Linked DNA regions of Thermobifida halotolerans. The main gene of each other region encodes a partner of the protein of the gene in region 2 in a complex. Links are inferred from orthologs where the notes say so. Each region holds a gene or a part of one and is shown on either strand. Other genes may lie near its edges.

Region 1 (9,926 bases), 3.8 Mb from region 2 along the record:
TCGACAGCGTCCCCGTCGCCCTCGGATTCCTCGGCGCCCGCAGAGTCATCGGAGACGTCTGCCTCGCTCACCGTTTCGGAGTCCGGGGACGTCTCGGACGTCTCGGTCTCGGAAGCGTCGACCTCAGTGGTCGTTGCGGCATCTGTTTCGCTCTGTTCGGAGCCGGTGCCACTCGACTCCAATGCAGCGGATTCTCGTTGCGCGTTGTCGGACATAGCCACGTTACCGCTGAACTCTCCATATAACAGTGGAATCCGGGAGGTCGGGCCAGCAGCGCCGAACCCCACGAGACGAATGTCGCTTATGACAGACAGCCACTCTATTGAGAGCGGCCACCGACCGGCCAGTGTCACGCGCGAGGGGCGGGTAATACCTTCCCCTCGCGCGTGTGGACGTGTTTCACGTGAAACGCAGAGACTACTCGACGTCGAACTCGGTGCCGTTCTCGGCCTCGTCGTCCATACCCTCGGCGTTGCGCGCGATGGCGACCACGTGGTGGCCCTTGCTGAGGTTCATCAGCCGAACCCCCATCGTGGCCCGCTGCGACCGCTTGATCTCCGCACACTTGGTGCGGATCACTCCGCCGTTGGAGGTGATCGCCAGGATCTCGTCCTCCTCGGGATCGACCATCAGCGCACCGACGAGCCTGCCGCGGGTCTCCACGACCTTGGCCGTGAGCACGCCCTTGCCGCCGCGCTTCTGCACCGGATACTGGTCGGACGGGGTGCGCTTGGCGTAGCCGCCGTCGGTGGCCACGAGCACGTCCGTGGCACCCTCGCCCTCACGGATGACATCCATGCTGAGCAGGTAGTCGCCCTCCGTGAAACGCATGCCGATCACGCCGCTGGTCGCCCGTCCCATCGGCCGCAGCGACTCGTCCGACGCGGAGAACCGGATCGCCTGGGCGTTACTGCTGATCAGCAGCAGGTCGTCGGTCGGGAAGACCAGCCTGGCGGCGATCAGTTCGTCGTCCTCGCGCAGGTTGATGGCGATGATGCCCGCCGAACGCGCGGAGTCGAAGTCCTCCAGCTTGGTCTTCTTGACCAGACCGGAACGGGTGGCCAGTACCAGGTAGGGCGCTGCCTCGTAGTCGCGCAGCGCCAGCACCTGGGCGATCTCCTCATCGGGCAGGAACGGCACCAGATTGGCCACGTGCTGCCCTCGGGAGTCCCGGGCCAGCTCGGGAAGCTCGTATGCCTTCGTGCGGTACACCCGGCCCTTGTTCGTGAAGAACAGGATCCAGTTGTGCGTGGTCGTCACGAAGAAGTGCTGGACGATGTCGTCCTGTTTGAGCTGGGCGCCGCGCACCCCCTTGCCGCCGCGCCTCTGTGCCCGGTAGTTGTCGAGGCGGGTGCGCTTGGCGTAACCGCCCCGGGTGATGGTGACGACGATGTCCTCTTCGGCGATGAAGTCCTCCATACGCATGTCGCCCTCGTCGGGGACGATCTGCGTACGGCGATCGTCACCGTACTTCTCGACGATCTCGGCGAGTTCGTCGCGTACGATTCCGCGCTGCCGCTCGGGCGAGGCGAGGATCCCGTTGTAGTCGGTGATCTGCGCCATCAGCTCGTCGTACTCGCTGGTGAGCTGCTGGCGTTCCAACGCCGCGAGTTTGCGTAGCTGCATATCCAGGATCGCCCGCGCCTGGACGTCGTCGATGGCCAGCAGGCTCATGAGGCCGCTCTTGGCGTCGTCCGCGGAGGCGCTGCCCCGGATCAGCGCGATGACCTCGTCGATCCGGTCGATCGCCTTGAGCAGCGCACGCAGGATGTGGGCGCGCTCCTCGGCCTTGCGCAGCAGGTAGCGAGTGCGCCGGACGATGACCTGGATCTGGTGGACCACCCAGTGGCGGATGAGCTGGTCCAGGCGGAGCGTGCGGGGCACTCCGTCGACCAGGGCCAGCATGTTCGCGCCGAACGTCTCCTGCAGCTGGGTGTGCTTGTAGAGGTTGTTCAGCACGACCTTGGCGACCGCGTCGCGCTTGAGGACGATCACCAGTCGCTGCCCGGTGCGGCCGCTGCTCTCGTCCTTGACGTCGGCGATCCCGTTGACCTTGCCGTCCTTGACAAGCTCGGCGATCTTCAGCGCGAGGTTGTCGGGGTTGACCTGGTAGGGCAGCTCGGTGACCACCAGGCACTGGCGGCCTCTCCCGTCCTCCTCCACGTTGACCACGGCGCGCATGGTGATCGAGCCGCGTCCGGTACGGTAGGCGTCCTCGATGCCGCGTCGACCGACGATGAGCCCGCTGGTGGGGAAGTCGGGGCCCTTGATCCGCGCGATGAGCGCGTCGAGCAGTTCCTCGTCGGAGGCCTCGGGGTGCTCCAGGTACCAGGTGACGCCGTTGGCCACCTCGCGCAGGTTGTGCGGCGGAATGTTGGTGGCCATACCGACCGCGATACCGGCCGAACCGTTGACCAGGAGGTTGGGGAACCGCGAGGGGAGAACCACGGGCTCCTGCGAACGGCCGTCGTAGTTGGGCCGGAAGTCGACGGTCTCCTTGTCGATGTCGCGCAGCATCTCCATGGCCAGCGGCGCGAGCTTGCACTCGGTGTAGCGCATGGCCGCTGCCGGGTCATTGCCGGGAGAGCCGAAGTTTCCGTTGCCGTCGACCAGCGGCATCCGCATCGACCAGGGCTGCGCCAACCGCACCAGGGTGTCGTAGATGGCGGAGTCGCCGTGCGGATGGTAGTTACCCATGACGTCGCCGACGACGCGCGCGCACTTGAAGTAACCGCGGTCGGGACGGTACCCGCCGTCGTACATGGCGTAGAGCACGCGCTGGTGGACGGGCTTCAACCCGTCGCGCACGTCGGGCAGGGCGCGGCCGATGATGACCGACATCGCGTAGTCGAGGTAGCTGCGCTGCATCTCGACCTGGATGTCGACCGGTTCGACACGGCTTGTGGAATTCTCGGAGGCCTCGGGAGTCGTGTTCGCATCCGTCACTGGATGTCGATCCTTTTCTGGTGGGTCGTTCGCTGCCGTCGGAACGTCAGGCGCGGGCTAGATGTCCAGGAACCGGACGTCCCGGGCGTTGCGCTGGATGAAGGAGCGCCGCGACTCGACGTCCTCTCCCATGAGCACACTGAACATCTCGTCCGCCTGCGCGGCGTCGTCGAGCGTCACCTGCAGCAGTATCCGGCGCTGGGGGTCCATGGTGGTCTCCCACAGTTCTCCCGGGTTCATCTCGCCCAGTCCCTTGAAGCGCTGGACGAGGTCGCGGGGCCGGGGGTCCCTCTTGCCCGCCGCGACCCCCGCGGTGATCAGTTCGTCGCGCTCACGGTCGGAGTAGGCGTAGTCCACGTCGGTGCCGCGCGTGTCCCACTTGATCTTGTACAGCGGGGGCTGCGCGAGGTAGACGTACCCGGCCTCGATGAGCGGCTTCATGAAGCGGAACAGCAGGGTGAGCAGCAGCGTACGGATGTGCTGGCCGTCGACGTCGGCGTCGGCCATGAGGATGATCTTGTGGTAGCGCAGCTTCTCGATGTCGAAGTCGTCGTGGACACCGGTGCCCAGCGCCGTGATGATCGCCTGGACCTCGTTGTTCTTGAGGATCCGGTCGATGCGGGCCTTCTCGACATTCAGGATCTTGCCACGGATGGGAAGAATGGCCTGGTAGTGAGGGTCGCGTCCGCCCTTCGCGGAGCCGCCCGCGGAGTCGCCCTCGACGATGTAGACCTCGGAGCGCTCCGGATCGGTGGACTGGCAGTCCGCCAGTTTGCCGGGAAGCGAGGTGGACTCCAGCAGCGTCTTGCGCCGGGTGAGGTCGCGCGCCTGGCGGGCGGCGATGCGGGCACGCGCGGCCTGGTTCGCCTTGGTGACGATGTCCTTGGCCTCGCCGGGGTTGCGGTCGAACCAGTCCCGCAGGTGCTCGTGGCACACCTTCTGCACGAACGACTTGGCCTCGGTGTTGCCGAGCTTGGTCTTGGTCTGCCCCTCGAACTGGGGGTCGGTGAGCTTGACCGAGACGATCGCGGTGAGACCCTCCCGGATGTCGTCGCCGGTGAGGTTGTCGTCCTTGTCACGCAGCAGTTTCTGGTCGCGCGCGTACCGGTTGACGATCGAGGTGAGGGCCGCGCGGAACCCCTCCTCGTGGGTGCCTCCCTCGGCCGTGTTGATGGTGTTGGCGAAGGTGTGCACCGAGGAGGTGTACGACTGGTTCCACTGCATGGCGATCTCGGCCGCGATGCCGTCGCCGGAGTCCTCGAACGCGATGACGGTGGAGTGTGCGGGCTCCTTGGTCGCGTTGATGTGGTGGACGAAGTCCGAGAGGCCCCCCTCGTAGTGGTAGGTCTGCGTGACGGGGGAGTCGCCGACGAACTCGGGACGCTCGTCGCGGATGGTGATGGACAGTCCCCTGTTGAGGAAGGCCATCTCCTGGAGCCGCCGGGACAGCGTCTCGAAGTTGTACGTGGTGGTCTCGAAGATGGACCCGTCGGCCCAGAAGGTGATCTGGGTACCGGTCTCGTCGGTGGACTCGCCCCTGGTGAGATCGGTCACCGGCTGGGTCATCTCGTAGCACTGCGTCCACACGTACCCGTCCCTGCGGACCTCCACCTCGAGCCGGGTGGACAGGGCGTTGACCACGGAGACGCCGACTCCGTGCAGCCCTCCGGAGACCGCATAGGACTTGCTGTCGAACTTGCCGCCCGCGTGCAGGGTGGTCAGAACGAGTTCCACCGCGGGCCGCTTCTCCACCGGATGCGGGTCGACCGGGATACCGCGCCCGTTGTCGGCCACCCGTACCCCGCCGTCGGCCAGCAGTGTGACCTCGATGGCGGTCGCGTACCCGGCGAGCGCCTCGTCCACGGAGTTGTCCACAACCTCGTAGACGAGATGGTGCAGCCCGCGCTCCCCCGTGGAGCCGATGTACATGCCGGGGCGTTTGCGTACCGCTTCGAGGCCTTCCAAAACCGTGATTGATCGCGCGTCGTAGGCCAAGTTGGAAACACCCTCCTGCCGGGGACGCCGACCAGCCGCATGACAATCGGCGGACACACGGCGACCCAGGCGAAACGCGCTGCCACGCCCCCGCCAAGACGCTGCTGCGACCCCGATTCCCGGTACCCCGCTCTTGGTGCGGTCCCTGTCGGTGGAGGCGTCCATAGAACTGCCTCCATGATACCGTGCGCACGGCCTGAAAGTCGCATCTGCGGCCCTGTGACGGCCTTCAACGAACGAACGGAGCGGGAGCCGAGTCCCCACACGCGCCCCGCCCTGGCGGGAACTCCGCGACCAAATCAGTGCTGTCCGCCCGGGACAACGCCGTCCGATCGTCGCGGAACGGTTCCGCGGTGGCCGGCCGCCCTCAGCGCACCCGCCACTGACCTCGGTTTCCGCGTCGGCTTCCCGGGGTGGCGACCCTGATGACGCGTACGGTTCCGTGCCCGAGTTCCTCGTTGAGTCGCCGCACCAACTGGGGGGACATGGCGCGCACCTGGGTCGCCCAGGCCGCGGAGTCGACCGCCACCACCAGTTCACCGTCGGCGTAGGTCTGGGGCCGCACGTGTTCGGCCAGGCTCTCACCGACGATCTGGGACCAGCGTCCGAAGACACCGCCGACGGCCACCTGCTCCTGCCAGCCGTGCTCGATCAGCCAGGAGCGCACGGCGTCGCCGAACAACTGCGGTTCGCCGCGCCGTCTCGTGGAACCGCGCCGGGGTCTGCGGGAGTGTGTCTGCGGTGCGGCGGCGCCGCGGGCCCTGGCCTCGGCGCGGGCCTTGGCCAGGGCCTGACGGGCCCGCTCGATACCGCTGGGACCGCTGGGGGACGGATCTCCGTCCACAGGCTGTGGGGAGTCGGGCCGCCGCGGCCGGTGCTCACTGTTCACGTTCCACCACTCCATCCCGGACTCTGAACCGCGCGCCCGACAACTCCTCGGGAACGTCGCCGGGCACCGCCGCGCTCACCAGGACCTGCTCGGCGGTGCGGACGTGCTCGGCCAGCCGCCGTCGGCGCTCGGCGTCGAGTTCGGCGAAGACGTCGTCGAGGACGAGCACCGGATCGTCGCCGTCGGCTCGCAGCAGTTCGAACCCGGCGAGCCGCAGCGCCAGCGCGTAGGACCACGACTCGCCCTGGCTGGCGTAGCCCCTGGCGGGCAGGTCGTTCAGGCGCAACTGCAGGTCGTCGCGGTGCGGCCCCACGAGACTGACCCCGCGCCGCAACTCCTGGGGGCGCGCCTCGGTCAGTGCGCCGCGCAGGGCGTCCACAAGCTGTGGACGGTCCGCGGTCACAGTGCCCCCCTCGGGCACCGCGGAGCAGCGGTAGTGCAGGGTGGGCGGTCCTCCGGACGAGGTGAGCTCACCGTAGGCCTTGGCGACCAGCGGCTGCATTTCGGCCACCAGTGTCAGGCGCGCCGCCAGCAGTTCGGCGCCGGTGTCGGCCAGGTGCTCGTCCCACACGTCCAGGGTCGACAGGTCCGGTTCGCTCCGCTGGTTGAGGTACCGGGCCGAGGCCGATTTGAGCAGGGCGTTGCGCTGCTTGAGCACCCGTTCGTAGTCGGAGCGGACCCCCGCGTACCGGGGCGCCCGGGCGACCAGCAGGTCGTCCAGGAATCGGCGACGCTCCCCCGGGTCTCCCTTGACGAGGGCCAGGTCCTCGGGTGCGAACAGCACGGTCCGCAGAATGCCCAGCACGTCCCTCGGGCGGGTGCCCGCAGAGCGGTTCAACCGGGCGCGGTTGGCCCGCCCCGGGTTGATCTCCAGTTCGATGAGGGTGCGCTGGTCGTGCCGGACCACGGCCGCCCGGATGACCGCCCGTTGTGCTCCCCTGCGGACGAGAGGAGCGTCGTTGGCCACACGGTGGCTGCCGTGCGTGGCGACATAGCCGATCGCCTCGAACAGGTTGGTCTTGCCGTGTCCGTTGGGACCGACGAAGGTGCTGATCCCCGGCTCCAACTCCAGGTACGCGGTCTCGTAGGACCGGTAGTCGGCCAACTGCAGATGGGAGACGTACATCTGGCTGCTCCTACAGAAGCGGACCGGGTCCGCGCGGCCGTGTGCGCGGACCCGGGAGGCGTGGGGCGACCGTGTCGTCCACAGACTGTGGACCGCCGCGGGGCTATTCCTCGGCCTTGGTCACCGCGTGTCCACCGAACTGGTTGCGCAGCGCCGCGATGACCTTCATCGCCGGACTGTCCTCCTGCCGTGAGGCGAACCGGGCGTACAGGGCCGCGGTGATGACCGGGGCGGGAACCGCGTGGTCCACGGCGGCCTGGACGGTCCAGCGTCCCTCGCCGGAGTCCTCGGCGTACCCGCGCAGCCGCTCCAGCCCGGGATCCTCGTCGAGGGCGCGGACCAGAAGGTCCAGCAGCCAGGAGCGCACCACCGTGCCCTCGCGCCAACTGGCGAGGGTTCCGGGGACGTCGTCGACGATCCCGGAGGCGGCCATGAGTTCGTAGCCCTCGGCGAAGGCCTGCATCATGCCGTACTCGATGCCGTTGTGGACCATCTTGACGAAGTGCCCGGCGCCGACCGATCCGGCGTGCACGAACCCTCCGCCATTGTCGGGGGTGAGCGCGTCGAAGACCGGTCTGGCCCGCTCCACGCTCTCGGGGGAGCCGCCGACCATGATGCCGTAGCCGTTCTCCCGTCCCCAGACACCGCCGCTGACACCGGCGTCGAGGTACTCGACACCGCGCCGCGCGAGTTCCGCGGCATGCTCGCGGTCGTCCCGGTAGTGGGAGTTGCCGCCCTCGATGACGAGGTCGCCGGGCGCCAGCAGTTCGCCGAGTTCGCGGATGCTGCTCCGGGTGGGCTCGCCGGCCGGAACCATCAGCCACACGATTCGCGGCGCGGCCAGCCGCTCGACGAGTTCGGTGACCGACCCGACGTCGCGCACCTGGGGATCGAAGTCGAAACCGATGACGTCGTGGCCCTTGTCACGGAGCCGCGCGGCCATGTTGCCGCCCATCTTGCCGAGGCCGATCATGCCGAGTTGCATGCTCGTGTTTCCTTACTCGTGCCCAGTCTGTGGATAGGTGGAGGAACCGGCTCGCGGCTTCGGTCAGCCGGACAGCCGCACGGGCATGATCAGGTACCGGTAGTCCGACGCGGTCGCGTCGTCGGCGGGCTTGCCGGTGATGATGGCCGGTTTGGTGGAGGTGGTGAACTGCAGGTGAGCCACGTCGGACTCGATGGCGTTCAGACCGTCGAGGAGGAAGGTGGAGTTGAAGGCGATCTGGATGTCGTCGCCTTCGAGAGACGCCTCCAGCGTCTCGACCGCCTGGGCCTCCTCACCGGTGCCGGCTTCGAGTACCAGTTGACCGCCGCTGAAGGCCAGCCGCAGCGGCGTGTTGCGTTCGGCGACCAGTGAGACGCGCTTGACCGCCTCGATGAACTCCGCCTTCTGCACCTCGGCGACCGAGTTGAACGACTCCGGCAGCAGCTTGCGGTACTTGGGGAACTCTCCGTCGAGCAGTCGGGTGGTGGTGCGTCGACCGCCGCCCTCGAAGCCGATCATGCCCTCTCCGCCGTTGTCGGCGCTGGACAGGGCGATGGACACCTGGGCGCCGCCGGTCAGGGACTTGGCGGTGTCGGCGAGGGTCTTGGCCGGCACCAGCGCGACCGCGGACACGTCGGGGTTCTCGGGAGTCCAGGTGAGTTCACGCACGGCCAGCCGGTAGCGGTCGGTGGAGGCCAGGGTCACGGTGGAGCCCTCGATCTCCACCCGGACGCCGGTGAGCATCGGCAGCGTGTCGTCGCGTCCGGCGGCGACCGCGACCTGGCTGACGGCGGCGGCGAAGGCGTCGCTGAGCACCGATCCGGTCAACGATGGCATGGCGGGAAGGGTCGGGTAGTCCTCCACGGGGAGGGTGAGGATCGTGAACCTCGCGCTGCCGCAGGAGACGACGACCTTGGCTCCGTCGGTGCCGACCTCCACAGTCTGTGGAGGAAGGTTGCGCACGATCTCGGCGAGGAGCTTGCCCGACACGAGAGTCCTGCCCGGCTCGTCGATGTCGACGTCGACCGACACCTGGGCGGAGACCTCGTAGTCGAAGCTGGACAGCCTGAGCCGCTGCTGTCCGCCGTCGTCCTCGGCGTCCAGCAGCATTCCGGCGAGGACGGGCACCGACGGCCGGACCGGCAGGGTGCGAGCGGTCCAGGCGACGGCGTCCGCGAGCACGTCGCGTTCGACCCGGAACTTCACGATCGGTCTCTCTTTCCTCGACTACCACGAAACCGCCGACCGACGCCCTGGGTCGCACGTGTCGGCGTTCCTGAGGCCGACGGACGGGACCACCCGCGTCGGGATGTCGGTCAGGGCGCTAAGGGGGGTGAGTTCACAACGGTACCCCGATTCGGACCCGAACGTGCGCGTGTCGAGGGGCCTGTCAGAGGTTGCTGCTCTCGTCTGGCGGGGTGGGGAGGGCGGCCGTGTCGGAGCGACGGTCCGGGAGGCGTTGTCCACAGAAACGGGCCGAGCCTGTTTACGAAGCCACGAGATCTCTTTATGTGGCGCAGTAGTAATAGGGCCTGTGGATACTGTGGACAACCCTTGTTTCTGCAGCTCACCACAGAGATTTCTGTCCACAGAACCTGTGGATGTCGGCTGTGGAAAAGTCGTCCGGCTGTGGACGGAGGGTGGTTGTCCCCAGGTCATCCACAGATCGTCCACAGGTTATCCACGACTTTACCCACAGATCCTGTCATCGGGTGACCGGATGTCGTGGCTGGTTATACACAGCGTGTCCACAGGGCGTCCACAGGAAATCGTGGTTTATCCCCAGGGTTATCCACGGCTTATCCACAGCTTGGGATGTGCTAGAGGACATCCGGAACCAGGAGGCGGACAGGTGGGCGCGGACCACGAGCCGCCATGAAGTGACCGGCCTCACAGCGGTGGCTCGCGGTCTTTGTTCTCCCTTTGCCCTTCCCGGAGAAACCCGCGGGACGGCTCGGAGCACGGGCCGCGGAGTGCTCAGATGT
Region 2 (8,277 bases):
CCCCCGTGGCAGCCCCCCGGAACGCCTCCCGCGACCCCGGCCCCCCGGTACCGACCGCCGCTTCCCTGTGACCCAGACCGCCTCGGCGCCCTGCTCGGCCGGGATGACCTGGGAACTTCCGCTCCGCGACCGCTCGGCGTCGGTTTGCAAAGCCCCGCTTTGGGCCTAGCCTCGTGATGAACCAGCCACGGCATGTTGAGGGGGACACGTGTCGCTCGACACTCGGGTGAACGGCGCCGCCGACCAACCCTCGGGCGTCGGCGGCCCACTGGCCCCGGCCCACCGGATACGGTCGGCGATCGAGACCGTGATCGCCGGCAAGCCCGAAGTCGTCCGAATCGCGCTGACGGTCCTGCTCGCCGAGGGGCACCTGCTGATCGAGGACGTTCCCGGCGTGGGCAAGACCATGCTGGCCAAGGCTCTGGGGCGGGCCGTCGACTGCGTGGTGAGCCGAGTCCAGTTCACCCCCGACCTGCTCCCCAGCGACATCACCGGCGTCAGCGTCTACCACCAGCAGCGCCGCGAGTTCGAGTTCCGCCCCGGGCCGGTGTTCGCCAACATCGTGCTGGGCGACGAGATCAACCGGGCCTCCCCCAAGACGCAGTCCGCGCTGCTGGAGTGCATGGAGGAGGGGCAGGTCAGCGTCGACGGCGTCACCCGGCGCCTGAACCGGCCCTTCATGGTGATCGCCACCCAGAACCCCGTCGACATGGAGGCGGAGGGGACCTATCCGCTACCCGAGGCCCAACGGGACCGGTTCATGGCGCGCGTCTCCGTGGGCTATCCCGACCCCCGCACCGAGCTCGGCATGATCGACGCGCACTCGGCGCACTCCCCGCTGGACCGGCTCACCCCGGTGACCACCGTCCACGAGGTCGCCACGATGACCGAGCGGGTCCGCGGGATCTACGTCTCCCCCGTGGTCAAGCGCTACTCCCTGGACCTGGTCTCGGCCACGCGGGTCTCCCCCTCCCTGGCGCTGGGCGCCTCCCCGCGGGCCACCCTGCACCTGGTGCGCGCGGCACGCGCCTACGCCGCCCTCGACGGCCGCGACCACGTCCTGCCCGACGACGTCCAGGCGCTGGCCGTCCCGGTGCTGGCGCACCGCCTGCTGCCCAGCGTCGAAGCCCAGCAGCGCCACCGGTCCCCCGCGGACGTGGTCGGCGAACTGGTGGCCCGGGTCCCCATTCCCGCGCGCGGCTAGCGACCGAAGCGAGAAGGCGCGAAGATGAACGTGCTGCGGTCCCTCACCCCGCGCGGACGGATCTTTTTGGGTGTGGGAGCGGTGATCACCGTCGGCGCGCTGGCGCTCGGGGAACGCGACCTGCTGCGGATCGCGGTCCTCGTGGCCGCGGTCCCGCCGGTCGGCGTCCTGCTGCTGCTGTTGACGCCCCGGAAGGTGGACCACACGCGCGAACTGTCCGCGCGGCGCGTCCCCGCGGGGACCGACTGCCGGGTGGCGCTCACCCTGACCAACCCGTCGTGGTCGCTGCCGGTCGGACCGCTCCTGGCCGAGGACCGGCTGCCGTTCGCGCTCGGCGTCCCGCCCCGGTTCAACCTCGGCGTGCTGCGGCCCGGTGAGCGGCGGACGTTCTCCTACCGGCTGCGCTCGCACGCGCGCGGCCGCTACCCGATCGGCCCGCTCGTGGTGGGCTTCGTCGACCCGCTGGGCTGCGCGCGGCTGGAACGCCCGATCGGAACCGAGGCGTCGCTGCTGGTGCTCCCCCCGGTCATGGAACTGCCCGCCGCCGCGCGGACCGGCGCGGCGACGGGCGGTCCGCGTCCCGTCCGCGCTCCGGCCGGAACCGACGACGACACGACACCGCGCCCCTACCGGAGCGGCGACGACCTGCGCCGGGTGCACTGGCGCTCCACCGCTCGGCGCGGCCGCCTCATGGTGCGCGGCGAGGAGCAGCGGCGGCTGGACGCCAGCGTCGTCCTGGTGGACCTGCGTTCGACGGCGCACACCGGCGCTCGGACAGCGTCGTCCCTGGAGGGCGCGGTCACGGTGGCCGCGTCGATCGCCGTCCACCTGGCCGACCGGGGGCATCGGCTGCGTCTGCTGGGGGACGGCGTCGTACTGGACGGGACCCGCCGCCGCGACGCGGTCCTGGACGCGCTGGCCCTGGCCGCCTCCTCCGAGGCGCCCTCTCTCCGAGCGGGCATCACCCGACTGGCGGGGGCCTCGGTGAGCGGCCGGGGGATGGCCGTGGCGGTGGTGGGGGCGCTCGCCGCCGACGAGGTGGCCGCCCTGGCCGCGTGCCGCCCCGGCCGGTCGGACGGGCGGGTCGCGGTCCTGGTCCCGCGGGCCGCGTGGCCGGAGGAGGCGCGTGTCCGGGCGGCGCGGGAGCTGACCGAGGCCGGATGGCGGGTGCTGTGCCCCGAGCACACCGGTCAGCTACCCGAACTGTGGGGCGGATCGGGGGCGGCACGGTGAGATCCTCGACGGACGCGCTCGCCCGCACCCTGCTCTCGCTGGCCACCGCGGTCCACGCGCTGTGCGCGCTGCCCCTGCTCGGCCCGGTGTTCGGTGACGCCGAATGGTGGACGGGACCGGTCACGGCGGTCGCCGCCATCGCCGCCGTGGGCGCGGCGGCGCAGTGGACGCGTGTCCCCGCGACGGTGACGTCCGTCCTGCAACTGGTCGCGCTGGTGATGGCGGTGACCGGCCGCTACGCACCCGACGCCGCGCTGCTGCGGACCGTTCCCACTCCGGCGGCGGTGGCGCGACTGGTCGACCTGCTCTTCGCGGGCGTGTCCGACATCCGGACCAACGTCATACCGGTCCCCGCCACCGACGGAATCGTCCTGCTGGTGACGCTGCTGCTGGGTGTGCTCCTGGTCTCCGCGCACCTGATGGCGGTCACGCTGCGCGTGCCGGGGCTGGCCGGAGCCGCCCTGCTGTCCCTGGTCGCCGTTCCGCTGACGGTGCACCCCCGGGGGGTGGGAGGGGGCGCATTCGCCGTGGCCGCCGCGGGATTCCTGCTGCTGCTCGCCGTGGACTCCGCGGCCCGGACGGCGTCCTGGGGGGTGCGGGTCCCGCCGCGGGACCGCCGCGGCGGGCGCCGGTGGACGGCCGCCGCGTCGGCGCTGCGGGGACTCGGCGCGGTCGGGATCGCCGGAACGTCCGTGGTGCTGGCCCTGCTGGTGCCCGCGCTCGTCCCCACGATGACCAGCGACTCGGTGTTCTCCCTGGTCGGACAGTTGCGCGGGGACGGGCAGACCGTGACCACGGTGGACCCGCTGACCAGTCTGCGCGGCACTCTGACCTCGGGGGGCGACCGCCGGGTTCTGGAGTACCGCACCGCCGACCGCAGCCCCGAGTACCTGCGGACGCACGTGCTCGACGCCTTCGACGGCGAGAACTGGACGATGTCGCCGGTGCGGGCGGACGCGGGCGACCGGGTCGAGGGCCCGCTCCCCCGGGTGCCGGGCTTCGCCGGCGAGGCCGCCCCGGGCACGGTGACCACGGACGTCACCGTGTCCGCCGACGCGCGGGGGATGGACTTCCTCCCGCTGCCCTATCCCAGCAGCACGGTGCGGGTGGCCGGGGAGTGGTACGTGGACCCCGACACGCTCATGGTGTTCTCCCCCCACGGGGAGGCGGCCGGGCTCACCTACCGGGTGACCAGCGGCTTCCCCGAGCCCCGGGAGGAGGACCTGCGTGCGGCCGCCCCCTCGGCCCCCGGGATCGACCGGCGCTACCTGGCCCCGCCCTCCCTCTCCGAGGAGGTGACACGGCTGGTCGAGCAGGTCGTCGCCGACGCCGACACCTCCTTCGACCGGGCGGTCGCCCTCCAGGACTGGTTCACCGGCGGCGGCTTCGACTACGACCTGAACCCGCCGCGGGTGCCCGGGGGCACCGACCCGCTCGCCCACTTCCTGCTGCAGAGCCGGACCGGTTACTGCCAGCACTTCGCCTCGGCCATGGCGGCCACGGCCCGGCACCTCGGCATCCCCGCACGGGTCGCGGTGGGCTACACCCCCGGCGAGCACGTCGGCTCCGACCGCTGGGTGGTGCGGGAGAGCGACGCCCACGCCTGGCCGGAGCTGTACTTCGAGGGGTACGGCTGGCTGCGTTTCGAGCCGACCCCCGGGGAGGGGCAGCCGACCGCCGCGGTCCCCGACTACGCCACGCCCGGTCCCGCGGAGCCGACCGCCGCGGACGCGGACGGCGCCGAGGAGTCCGTGGAGTCCGCCGCTCCGGAGTCGGCGCCTCCCGACGAGGGGGCCGCCGCCGAGCAGAACCCGGCTCCCGAGGAGCGCCCCACTGCCGACGGCCCCGCCGGGGACGGCGTCCCGGGAGCGGTCGCGGCGGTCTCGGCGCTCACCGTCCTGTCGGCCGTGCCCGCGCTGCTGCGGCACCTGGTGCGCGGACTGCGGTGGCGGCGGGCCCGCGACGCGGCCTCCCTGGCCCGCTCCGCGTGGCTGGAGCTCCGTGACGACCTGCTGGACCTGGGGCGGCCGTGGAACCCGGCGCACAGTCCGCGCGCCGTGGAACGCGCCCTGGTCGAGGACGGCCGACTGGACGCGGACGCGCGTGCGGCACTGCACCGCGTCGTGGCGGCCGTGGAGGCCGTCCACTACGCCCCCGGACCGTTCACCGTCCCCCACCTGGCCGGTGACAGCCGCACCGTGCGGCGGGCCCTGACCGCGGCGTCCCCGCCGCTGTCCCGTGTGCTGGCGCTGCTGCTGCCCCGGTCACTGTGGTGGGCCGCGCGGACGGCGGAGCCGCGCCGCGTCAGGCGGCCCTGACAGCCGCGCGGACCCCGAGAACGCGTGCGGGCCACGGTCGCTACCGTGGCCCGCACGCGTGACGAGGGAATCAGCAAGTCCACCCGACGTCGGATCGAATCGCGGCTACTGATCGCCTTCCTGACGGCGACGCCAGCGCTCCTCGAACCGGTCCATCACTCCGGGGCGCTGCCTACGCTGCTTCGACCCCTTGTCGGCCTTGACGGAGCCGCCACCGGCGGCGCGCCGCCACCCGGACAACCCCCACAGCGCACACACCAGCATGATGATGAAACCGACGACGCTGACCAGCACCGTCTGGAAGACCATGCCTCCCAGGAGAAGGCCGATGCCGACCACGAAACCGATCGACGCCTTGACGAGCCGGCGCTTGTAGTGGACCTGCGGGTTCGTCTGCCGGACGGTGTTGGCGAACTTCGGGTCCTCCGCATACAGCGCCCGCTCGATCTGTTCGAGCATGCGCTGCTCGTGTTCAGAGAGCGGCACGGCGCCTCCCAAAAGCAGTCCCCGGGTGGGGCAACGGGTGCTGAACAACAATCTGATGGCCAGTGATATGCCCAGAATACGGGGACTTAGCGCCCTGTGAAAAGAAAAGATGGGCGCACGGGTCCCTCCCGTCGACCACACTACCCTCGACCTGGCTGGCTCTCACCGGCCCGCCCCTCTCTCCCCTCGTTCCGGGGAATCGTGTCCCTGGCACGGTCTGTCTCGGCCGTCCTCATCCCGTGCAACGCACACGGAACGGGAAAGATGCCGAATCATACGTCATCTTCGTCACGGAAGGCCAACGACGCCGGTCCGAGTGCTCCGCTGCCGAAGCGCCGGACCACCTCGTCCTGGAGTCTCTCGACCGTCCGCCACTCCTGTTCGTGCTCGTCCAGCGCCAACTGGTGGTGGACCTGGTCCGCGGGGACCAGTCCCTCCATTCTGATACCCACCAGACGCAGCGGGGTTCCCGGTAGTCCGGACGCCGCGTAGAGCTCCCTGGCCACCGCGAAGATCTCCCGGGCCACGTCGGTGGGCTCGGACAGGGTGCGGGACCGGGTGACGGTGCCGAAGTCGGAGCGGCGCAGCTTGACCCCCACCGTACGTCCGGCGTGTCCGCCCGCGCGCAGCCGGCGCGCGACCTTCTCGGCCAGCCGCAGCAGCTCCCGGCGGATCGCCTCGGGATCGCGGATGTCGGTGTCGAAGGTCTCCTCCGTGCTGACGCTCTTGTCGGTGGTCTCGGCGGTGACGGGACGCGGATCACGTCCCCACGCCAGTTCGGCGAGCTGGCCGCCCAGCGCCTGGCCCAGTTCGTGGCGGAGCGTGTCGGGCGGGGTGTGCGCGACGTCGCCGACGGTGCGCAGTCCCATGCGTCTGAGGGCCTGCTCGGTGCGGTCGCCCACCCCCCACAGCGCGCCGACCGGCAGCGGGTGCAGGAACGCGGTGACGTGCGCGGTGGGGACCAGCAGCAGGCCGTCGGGTTTGCAGCGGGTGGAGGCGAGTTTGGCGACGAACTTGGTGGCCGCCACCCCGACCGAGCAGGTGAGCCCCTCCTCGGCGCGGACTCTCGCGCGGACGAGCCGGGCGATGTGTTCCGGACCGCCGCCCAGCCGACGGTGCGCCCCCGCCACGTCCAGGAACGCCTCGTCGACCGAGAGCCGCTCCACCTGGGGCGTGATCGACCGCAGGATGTCCATGACCCGGGCGGAGACCCGCCGGTAGGTCTCGCCGTCGGGCGGGAAGACGACCGCGCCGGGGCACAGCCGCAACGCCCGCGCCATGGGCATCGCCGAGTGCACGCCGTGGCGCCGGGCCGGATAGTTGGCCGCGGCGACCACACCGCGCGCCCCGGTGCCGCCCACGATCACCGGACGCCCCCGCACCTCGGGGCGGCGCAGCTCCTCGACGCTGGTGAAGAAGGCGTCCATGTCGATGTGCAGCACGGTGCAGTCGGCGTCGTCGACGGGCTGCCCGGTCAGGGGGGCGATGCCGTGCTCGGTCATCACACCGCGCATGGGCTCGCCGCGTTCGAGTTGCCGCCGACTCACCGGTCCACCCCCGATCCCCCTGGCGCACCGCGCCCTCCGGGTGCTGTTCTACCAGGAGCCGCCGACAGCGCCGCGCGGGGCGGGGTCAGGAGGGGCGCCGCGCCAGCAGGTGCAGTTGGGTGGCGACGCCCGACAGTTCCGTGTGCGCCGACGCCGCCTTCTCCAGGGCCACCAGGACGTCGGGGGTCTGCGGGTCCTCGAACACCCGGCCGGGCAGCAGGTCGCCCAGCACCCGCACCCCGCGCAGCTCGGTCCGGGCGAGTCCCGCCTCCCGGGCCAGGGCGGTGAGCCGTGCGACGGTGAAGCGGCGCGGCATCGGATCGTTCGGCCCCCACCGGCCCTCGGGCGACTCCAGCAGCGCCAACGCGTCGGCGAGGTGCCCGGCCAGTGACCGGTGCAGCACCGCCGCCACGGCGTTGGCCGCCATGACGCTGACCACTCCCCCGGGGCGGGTGGCGGAGACGACGTCACGCAGCGCGACCAGCGGGTCGTCCACGTACTCCAGGACGTTGTGGACGAGAACCAGGTGGGCGTGGGACTCGGGCAGCAGGTCGCGCAGGTCCCGGGTGTCGCCCTGGACCGCGCGCACCCGCACCCCGGCCTCGGCCGCGCGGCGCTCCAGCGCCGCCAGGGAGTCGGGGTTGGGGTCGACAACCGTCACGTGGTGGCCGAGACCGGCGAGAGGAACAGCGGCGCCACCGGTGCCGCCGCCCGCGTCGACGATCTCCAGAGGGCCGTCGAACTCCTCGGCCGCACGCGCCAGTTCGGCGGTCAGTGCCTCCCAGACCACTGCGGTGCGCGCGGCACTGGCGGCACGCCGGGAGCCGACGGTGGAGGAGTCCACGATTCGAGTCCTTTCCCCGCCCCGCGCGTCGGGGCGACGCTACAGCGACAGCGAGGCCTTGTTCTCCATCAGCCGGGAGAGCAGGCCGTTGACGAAGACCGGCGACTCTTCGGTGGACAGCTCCTTGGCCATCGCCACCGCTTCCGCGATCGCCACCCCGTCGGGGATGTCCTCGGCCCACAGCAGTTCGTAGGCCCCGACCCGCAGGATGTTGCGGTCGACCACCGGCATGCGCTCCAGTGTCCAGCCGATGGCGTAGGCCCCCAGCAGTTCGTCGATCCGCCCGCGGTGCTCCTCCACCTCGCCGGCGAGCCGCTCGGTGAACTCGTTGATCGGCGGTTCGCTCTGCGCGCGACGGCGTCGGACCACCTCGGAGACGGGGACACCGCGGACCTCGGCCTCGTAGAGGACCTCGACCGCGCGCAGCCGGGCCTTGTGCCGTGACCCGCGCATCAGTTGGCGCGGCCCAGGTATTCGCCAGAACGGGTGTCGACCTTGACCCTGTCGCCGGTGGCCACGAACAGCGGCACCTGGATGACGGCGCCGGTCTCCAGCGTGGCGGGCTTGGTGCCGCCGGTGGAGCGGTCGCCCTGCAGGCCGGGGTCGGTCTGGGAGACGGTCAGCTCGACCGCGGCGGGCAGGTCG

What was found.
Region 1: the proteins of NI17_RS02890 (region 2) and dnaN are in contact, whole or in part, in a solved structure (PDB 1OK7), measured with the Escherichia coli proteins. The link is inferred for Thermobifida halotolerans from one-to-one orthologs.

The regions. Positions count from the first base shown.
Region 1 is NZ_CP063196.1:4,460,543-4,470,468, reverse strand. The notes cover bases 7,077-9,926. They hold dnaN (DNA polymerase III subunit beta), read right to left. Parts: upstream 9,148-9,926; coding sequence 8,005-9,147; downstream 7,077-8,004. Other genes in these bases: dnaA (chromosomal replication initiator protein DnaA), read right to left, coding at 9,919-9,926; gnd (phosphogluconate dehydrogenase (NAD(+)-dependent, decarboxylating)), read right to left, coding at 7,077-7,941. Also shown: gyrA (DNA gyrase subunit A), read right to left, coding at 418-2,946; gyrB (DNA topoisomerase (ATP-hydrolyzing) subunit B), read right to left, coding at 3,004-4,941; NI17_RS20005 (DciA family protein), read right to left, coding at 5,309-5,830; DNA replication/repair protein RecF, read right to left, coding at 5,820-6,956; more of gnd, read right to left, coding at 7,060-7,076. UniProt on the Escherichia coli protein: Confers DNA tethering and processivity to DNA polymerases and other proteins. Acts as a clamp, forming a ring around DNA (a reaction catalyzed by the clamp-loading complex) which diffuses in an ATP-independent manner freely and bidirectionally along dsDNA.
Region 2 is NZ_CP063196.1:641,060-649,336, reverse strand. The notes cover bases 4,635-7,479. They hold NI17_RS02890 (DNA polymerase IV), read right to left. Parts: upstream 6,756-7,479; coding sequence 5,514-6,755; downstream 4,635-5,513. Other genes in these bases: NI17_RS02885 (class I SAM-dependent methyltransferase), read right to left, coding at 6,874-7,479; NI17_RS02895 (DUF3040 domain-containing protein), read right to left, coding at 4,861-5,241; NI17_RS02900 (transglutaminase TgpA family protein), read left to right, coding at 4,635-4,755. Outside these bases: NI17_RS02910 (AAA family ATPase), read left to right, coding at 209-1,204; NI17_RS02905 (DUF58 domain-containing protein), read left to right, coding at 1,229-2,437; more of NI17_RS02900, read left to right, coding at 2,434-4,634; more of NI17_RS02885, read right to left, coding at 7,480-7,632; transcription antitermination factor NusB, read right to left, coding at 7,672-8,085; efp (elongation factor P), read right to left, coding at 8,085-8,277. UniProt on the Escherichia coli protein: Poorly processive, error-prone DNA polymerase involved in translesion repair and untargeted mutagenesis. Copies undamaged DNA at stalled replication forks, which arise in vivo from mismatched or misaligned primer ends.